DNA from 3 places in the Streptomyces sp. NBC_01217 genome. Region 1 is predicted to be linked to each of the others. Evidence: riboswitches for the same ligand, from Rfam matches in the RefSeq annotation. Region 1 holds a riboswitch; each other region holds the start of a gene.
The links. Region 1 has a riboswitch for cobalamin ahead of OG507_RS38080 (5-methyltetrahydropteroyltriglutamate--homocysteine S-methyltransferase). Riboswitches for the same ligand answer to the same signal wherever they lie in the genome.

Region 1 (2,249 bases):
TGGCAGAACCTCCTGGGGGAACACGCGTCCCGTTCGTGGTGCCTGAGACGAAGGTGCCGGGTCTGACTTCCCGTAGGGGTACGGGTTCACAGTGGCGCGACCGTGCCGGGTTCTCACCGGACTTCCGTCACACCTTCGTCATGTTCGTCGCGACGATACCGCCTGGAAGCAGGCAGGGCCATGGCCCCTTCGGCCGGGCCGAAGTGCTCGGATGCCATGGTGGGCGCACGTGTGGGGCCACAGTTCAAGGAGTTGACCCGGTCATGACGGTACAGGTGATGTTGATCTCACCGGCGCTCGACGCCGCCTTGCGCGAGGCCCGCTTCGGCGGTGACGCGCCGCTCGACGCCGCCGGCGTGCGACAGGCCCGGGCCGCCGCACCGGAAGTGCCCGCGGCCGACCGCCATGTGCGCGGGCCGTCCGGGCGCTGCACCGGGACCGCCGATGCGCTGGGCTTGCGCGCCGAGCCCGAACCCGGGCTCCGGGACTGGGACATGGGCCGGTGGAGCGGGCAGCGGCTGGCGACGGTGAGCGGAAACGAGCCGGAGGCGGTATCGGCCTGGCTGACCGATCCTTCGGCTGCTCCGCACGGCGGCGAATCACTGCTGGAGTTCTGTGCGCGGGTGGGCCGCTGGCTGGAGTCCGCGGGGGCCCCGTACGGCGACGGGGGCGGCCGTGTGCTGGGGGTCGTCGAGCCCGCGGTGGTGCGGGCGGTGATCGTACGGGCACTGGCGCTGCCTGCGGAGGCGTTCTGGCGCCTGGACGTCGCCCCGCTGACGCTGACAGGGCTCAGCGGCCGGTCCGGGCGGTGGAACCTGCGCTGTGGCCGGCCGCTGTCCGCCGCCCAGGGCAACCCACGGCGTCCGTAGTAGCTCACGGCATGCCCAACTGAGGTGCCGGAACCGCTGGTCAGCGCCTAGGGTGGTGGTGCAGCTGGTTCGCCCTGTCCGCCAGGCAGGCGCGTCGTAAGAGGGAACCCGGTGGGAATCCGGGACTGCCCCGCAGCGGTGAGTGGGAACGACCGCCGTCATCAAGCACTGGACCCGATACGGGTTCCGGGAAGCGACGGCCAGTAGGTGTCTCGTGTCCCGTACGCGAGAAGTGCCCGCGAGTCCGAAGACCTGCCACTGCCCGTGCGCGTCGGACGCACAAGGTGATTCCGGTGACCTCGTGGGCGGGTCGGCGTACATATCGGGCAGGGCATGCGCGCCGGTGCGGCGTCGCGGCCGCGCCCGGTCCGTCATCCCTTCGCGCCTTCGATCCGTCCCGGGGTCGTATCAGGACACACGCTCGCGAAGGAGAGTTCCGTGACCAGCAAGTCCGCAGCCGCGGCAGCCCGGGCCACCGTGTACGGCTATCCCCGCCAAGGCGGCGACCGGGAGCTGAAGAGGGCCGTCGAGGGGTACTGGAAGGGCCGTGTCACCGCGGCCGACCTCCGGAAGACCGCCGCAGACCTCCGCCGCACCAACTGGCGCCGGCTCACCGCCGACGGCATCCAGGAGGTCCCGACCGGCGACTTCTCGTACTACGACCATGTGCTGGACACCAGCGTGATGGTCGGTGCCGTACCGGCCAGGCATCGCGAAGCCGTCACCGCCCACGGCCTGGACGGCTACTTCGCGATGGCGCGCGGTACGCAGGATGTCGCGCCGCTCGAAATGACCAAGTGGTTCGACACGAACTACCACTATCTGGTGCCGGCGCTCGGCCCCGACACCGTGTTCGCCGCCGACTCCGCCAAGCAGGTCACGGAGTTCGAGGAGGCTCTGGCCCTCGGGCTCAGCCCCCGGCCGGTGCTCGTCGGGCCGGTGACGTATCTGCTGCTGGCCAAGCCGGCTCCGGGGGTCGCCGCCGTTTTCGAGCCGTTGACGCTGCTCGACCGGCTGCTGCCGGTGTACGCCGAGGTGCTGGCCGATCTGCGTGCGGCCGGTGCCCGGTGGGTGCAGCTCGACGAGCCGGCACTCGGACGCGGAGGTGGTGGAGGAGGGGACGGCCGAGGAGGTGTTCGGCGCGCCGCGGCACCCGTACACGAAGTCGCTGCTCGCGGCCGTCGTCACGGTCGGTACGGATGCCGCCCCGCCCGGGGACCTGCCGGAGACGGGCGGGCCGGTGCCTACGCGTCCCGGTACGTCTCCAGCAGACGCAGCCAGATCTCGCTGATCGTCGGATACGCGGGGACGGCGTGCCACAGCCGGTCGATGGGGACCTCGCCCGCGACCGCGACCGTCGCCGAGTGCACCAGCTCGCCG
Region 2 (2,249 bases), 2.5 Mb from region 1:
TACGCCACCCTGGCACTGGGCTCGGCGCTGGCGCTCTTCATGTACCCGCACTCGATCACGGCCACGCTCTCCAGCCGCAGCCGCAATGTGATCCGGCGCAACACCACGATCCTGCCGCTGTACTCGCTGATGCTGGGCCTGCTTGCGCTGCTCGGCTTCATGGCGATCGCCGCCGGGATCAAGGTGGACAACGGGCAGTTGGCCATCCCCCAGCTGTTCGAGAACATGTTCCCGGACTGGTTCGCGGGCGTCGCGTTCGCCGCCATCGGCATCGGCGCGCTGGTGCCCGCCGCGATCATGTCGATCGCCGCGGCGAACCTCTTCACCCGCAACATCTACAAGGACTTCCTGAAGCCGGACGCGACCCCGGAGCAGGAGACCAAGGTCTCCAAGCTGGTGTCGCTGCTGGTTAAGGTCGGTGCGCTCGCCTTCGTCCTCACCATGGACAAGACGGTCGCGATCAACTTCCAGCTGCTCGGCGGGATCTGGATCCTGCAGACGTTCCCGGCGTTGGTGGGCGGCCTGTTCACCCGCTGGTTCCACCGCTGGGCGCTGCTCGCGGGCTGGGCGGTCGGCATGGTGTACGGGACGTTGGCCGCGTACGGGGTCGCCAGCCCGACCCAGGCGCACTTCGGCGGCTCGTCCAAGGCGATCCCGGGCATCGGTGAGATCGGCTACATCGGTCTGACCGCGTTCGTGCTGAACGTGGTGGTGACGGTGGTGCTGACCTTCGTCCTGAACGCCGTGAAGGCACCCGTCGGGATCGACGAGACCTCCCCGTCCGACTACACGGCCGACGCGGGCGACCCGGGCGTCCAGGTGGAGCTCCCGCCGGCCACGGCGGGGGCGCCGGGAGGCGGCCACTGACGGCCCTTCCCACGGTCCGGCAGCGGCCCGTCGAGCCCCGTTCAGCGGGGCGCGACGGGCCGTTCGTCTGCTCCGAGAGGGGATGGCACGGCTTGTCCCTCGGGCCCGGCCGACGGGACACGACACAACATGTGGGGGCGTCTTCATCCAGCGGCCCCCACATGTATGCTCGTGCTCGCTGTCGCCGCAGGGAAATCCGGTGCGAATCCGGAACTGTCCCGCAACGGTGTATTCGGTGTGCTTTTGCACACCCTCAGGAAGTCCGAGGACCTGCCGACAGCGCATCCGGCTCGACCGAACCGGATGCCAGACGTCCGGGCCTCGCGGATGGGCCGGTGGACGCCGTACGGAGTGCTGCCCCGACGCGGGCCCGCCTCTGCCCGGCTGCCCCGCCTCCCGCCGGCCCCGAGCCGAGCGAGGGAGAGCACCACGTGACCATCGCGCCAGTCGATCCGGCTTCAGTCGCCGTGTCCGAAGCGGCCGAGTCCGAGGCAACCGCACACGACGGACCGGGGACCGCACTGCTGCGGACCCTGACCGACCTCACCGTCGATCTGCCCGACACCGACCCCGGTCGCGTCGCCGCCGCCGCGCTGCGCGGCCGCAACGCCCGTTCGGACGAGGCGGAGTTGCGCGCGCTGGCCACCGAGGCCGCCGCGGGGCTGATCTCCGAGGACCCCGCCTACTCCCGGCTCGCCGCCAGACTGCTGACCCGTTCCGTCGCGGACGAGGCTGCCGGTCAGGGCGCGGTCTCCTTCTCCGCCTCGGTCGCCGTCGGGCACCGCGAGGGCCTGATCGCGGACCGTACGGCCGAGTTCGTCGTACTGCACGCGGCCGCCCTCGACGCGCTGGTGGAAGCTTCGCTCGCCGACGGCGCCGACGACCGCTTCGGCTACTTCGGGCTGCGGACCCTGCACAGCCGCTATCTGCTGCGTCACCCGCACACCCGTCAGGTCATCGAGACGCCCCAGCACTTCATGCTGCGCGTCGCGGCCGGACTCGCCGAGGACGACTCCGAGCGCGCCCTGGACGAGGTCGCGGCGCTGTACGGGCTGATGAGCCGCCTCGACTACCTCCCCTCCTCCCCCACGCTCTTCAACTCCGGCACCCGGCACCCGCAGATGTCCTCCTGCTATCTGCTGGACTCGCCGCTGGACGAGCTCGACTCGATCTACGACCGCTACCACCAGGTGGCGCGGCTCTCCAAGCACGCGGGCGGCATCGGCCTCTCCTACTCCCGGATCCGCGCCCGCGGTTCGCTGATCCGTGGCACCAACGGGCACTCCAACGGCATCGTGCCGTTCCTGAAGACGCTCGACGCCTCGGTCGCCGCGGTGAACCAGGGCGGCCGCCGCAAGGGCGCCGCCGCCGTCTACCTGGAG
Region 3 (2,249 bases), 6.5 Mb from region 1:
GCTCATCTCGCCGACCGGTCTGCCCATCAGGACGACCTGGCTGGAGCGGTCGCCGCCGGGCTTGAGCAGGACCGGGTTCATCAGCGCGGTCGGCTCCACCCGGGCGGCCTGGGCCTGCATGGCCTGGGCGCGCCCGATCTCGGCGCCCTCGCGGGTGACGAACGAATTCAGCGACATGTTCTGCGCCTTGAAGGGCGCCACCTTCACGCCCCGGCGCACGAGCCAGCGGCAGATACCCGCCGTGACGACGCTCTTGCCCGCGTCCGAGGTGGTTCCGGCGACCAGCAGCCCGCCGCTCATGTCCGTCTCCGTCCTGCGACTCGGTGTTCTGTGACCAGGTGTCCCGCGACCCGCTGTCCCGCGATCCGGCGTGCGACGAGGCCGGCACCCAGCCGTCCCGCCACACACACGCCGAGGGCCAGCGCACTCACCCGGCGCGACAGCCGTACCGCGCGTTCGATGTCCTCGGTCCCCACCGCCCGGCCCGTCTCCCCGCCCAGCACGGGGCGGTGCTCGACCCGGCCGCCGTACGCCAGCGTCCCGCCGAGCCGTACGCCGAGCGCACCCGCGAACGAGGCCTCCACCGGGCCCGCGTTGGGGCTCGGATGCTTCGCCGCGTCGGCCCGCCAGGCCCGTACCGCTCCACGCGGCTGCCCCCCGGCGGCCACGGCGAGCAGGGCGGTGAGCCGGGCCCCCGGCCAGCCCGCGAGGTCGTCGAGGCGGGCCGAGGCCCAGCCGTAGCGCCGGTGACGCTGCGACTTGTGGCCGACCATGGCGTCGAGGGTGTTGGCGGCCCGGAAGCCGATGAGCCCGGGCACACCGGCCAGCGCGCCCCACACCAGGGCGCCGACCACCGCGTCCGAGGTGTTCTCGGCCACGGACTCCACCACGGCACGGGCGATCTGCGGCCCGTCGAGGGAGTGGGGGTCGCGCCCGCACAGATGCGGCAGCCGCTCGCGGGCGCGCTCGATGTCGCAGGCGGCCAGGGCCTCGCCGATGGCACGGGCCTCACGCCCCAGCGACGTACCGCCGACGACGGACCAGGTGGCGGCCGCGGTCAGTGCGACGGAAGCGGCGGGGTGACGGCGTACGGCACGGGCGAGCAGCGCGGCACCACCCGCGGCGCCTCCGGCGCAGACGAGTGTGTGCAGCGCGCCCCACCCGCGGTGGTCGCGGTACAGGCGGCGCTCGACGCCCGCAGCGGCCCGCCCGAAAGCGGCGACCGGGTGCCCCCTGCGGGGGTCACCGAGCAGCAGGTCGCCGATCAGACCGGCCGTGGCGCCGTACGCGAAAATGCGGTCGGCACGCACGGCTCAACCGCTCGTTACGCCTCGAAGGACCTTCGTACGGGCGGCTCTCGTCGAGAGCGCCACAGCAATGGACGCACGGCTGCCAGGCATGGCGATATGTCCTCACTCAGGGTCCGCGCCCTGGTTCGACGTGACCGGCGACGAGAGTCTCCTGGCTCCCGGATCCGCAGTTCCCCCGGCCTTCCAGCCCGCTCGCGCGAGCCGTGACTTCCGGTGTGGGGGACTGCTCCCCGGTGACAGTGGCGGGACCGCGCCGGATTCGCACCGGCTTCCTCTGCTGTCGCCGTATTCGGCTCCGGCAGTCCACCACGCTCCGCGAACGCCCGTCAACTTGCCGTTGACCTGCGGCTGGACAGTGTGCTGAGCCCCACATCGGGCCGGGCACAGCCCAACGGGCCGGACACACGAGGTGTGTCCGGCCCGTTGGGGGTGAGTGCGCGGGGGAGGGCTCAGGCGACGATCAGATAGATGCCGTACGTGACCGCCGCAGCGCACAGCGCGAAGCAGACGTACGCGCCGGCGCGGGCCAGCAGCAGCGAGCCGCCGGAGCCGCCCTGCGCCGCGGGTTCGGGCTGCTTGGAGAGACCGACGATGCCCAGGGTGAAGAGACCCACCAGCGCGACGGTGACGGCGAGGGAGACGCCGAAGACGGAGCCGAGAGCTGCCCAGTCGATTTTCATGCTGATTCCTTAAGACGGCCGGCCCGGACGGCAGGCGGCTGGCCTAGACGGTGGCGGGTCGCGCCGGGTCCTGGGTGGTTCCGGCCGGGGCCGGAATGGTGGTCTTGAGGTCCTGGGCCGTCGCCTGGGCCACGGTGGGCGGCGGGCTGACGGCGGCGATGGCCGTGGTGACGACGCCCGCGGGCTCGGCCCCGGCGTCCACCGGCGCGACATCGCCGTGGCCGACGGGCTTGCGGCGCGACACCATCCAGATCGACCC

Region 2: it holds a riboswitch for cobalamin, as region 1 does, so the genes downstream of both, OG507_RS27105 (ribonucleoside-diphosphate reductase subunit alpha) here and OG507_RS38080 (5-methyltetrahydropteroyltriglutamate--homocysteine S-methyltransferase) in region 1, are expected to answer to the same signal.
Region 3: it holds a riboswitch for cobalamin, as region 1 does, so the genes downstream of both, OG507_RS08995 (cobalamin biosynthesis protein) here and OG507_RS38080 (5-methyltetrahydropteroyltriglutamate--homocysteine S-methyltransferase) in region 1, are expected to answer to the same signal.

The regions. Positions count from the first base shown of each region.
Region 1 is NZ_CP108538.1:8,532,296-8,534,544, reverse strand. Features, by position in the region: gene OG507_RS38090 (CbtB domain-containing protein) at 1-1, opposite strand, end outside; gene OG507_RS38085 (histidine phosphatase family protein) at 264-869, shown strand; cobalamin riboswitch at 935-1,127, shown strand; partial or broken gene OG507_RS38080 (5-methyltetrahydropteroyltriglutamate--homocysteine S-methyltransferase) at 1,308-1,964, shown strand; gene OG507_RS38075 (ABC transporter ATP-binding protein) at 1,921-2,160, shown strand; gene OG507_RS38070 (dihydrolipoyl dehydrogenase family protein) at 2,114-2,249, opposite strand, start outside.
Region 2 is NZ_CP108538.1:6,036,577-6,038,825, reverse strand. Features, by position in the region: gene mctP (monocarboxylate uptake permease MctP) at 1-867, shown strand, start outside; adenosylcobalamin-variant (AdoCbl-variant) riboswitch at 1,046-1,147, shown strand; gene OG507_RS27105 (ribonucleoside-diphosphate reductase subunit alpha) at 1,299-2,249, shown strand, end outside.
Region 3 is NZ_CP108538.1:2,064,968-2,067,216, reverse strand. Features, by position in the region: gene OG507_RS09000 (cobyric acid synthase) at 1-300, opposite strand, end outside; gene OG507_RS08995 (cobalamin biosynthesis protein) at 297-1,310, opposite strand; cobalamin riboswitch at 1,456-1,584, opposite strand; gene OG507_RS08990 (hypothetical protein) at 1,760-1,990, opposite strand; gene OG507_RS08985 (inorganic phosphate transporter) at 2,034-2,249, opposite strand, start outside.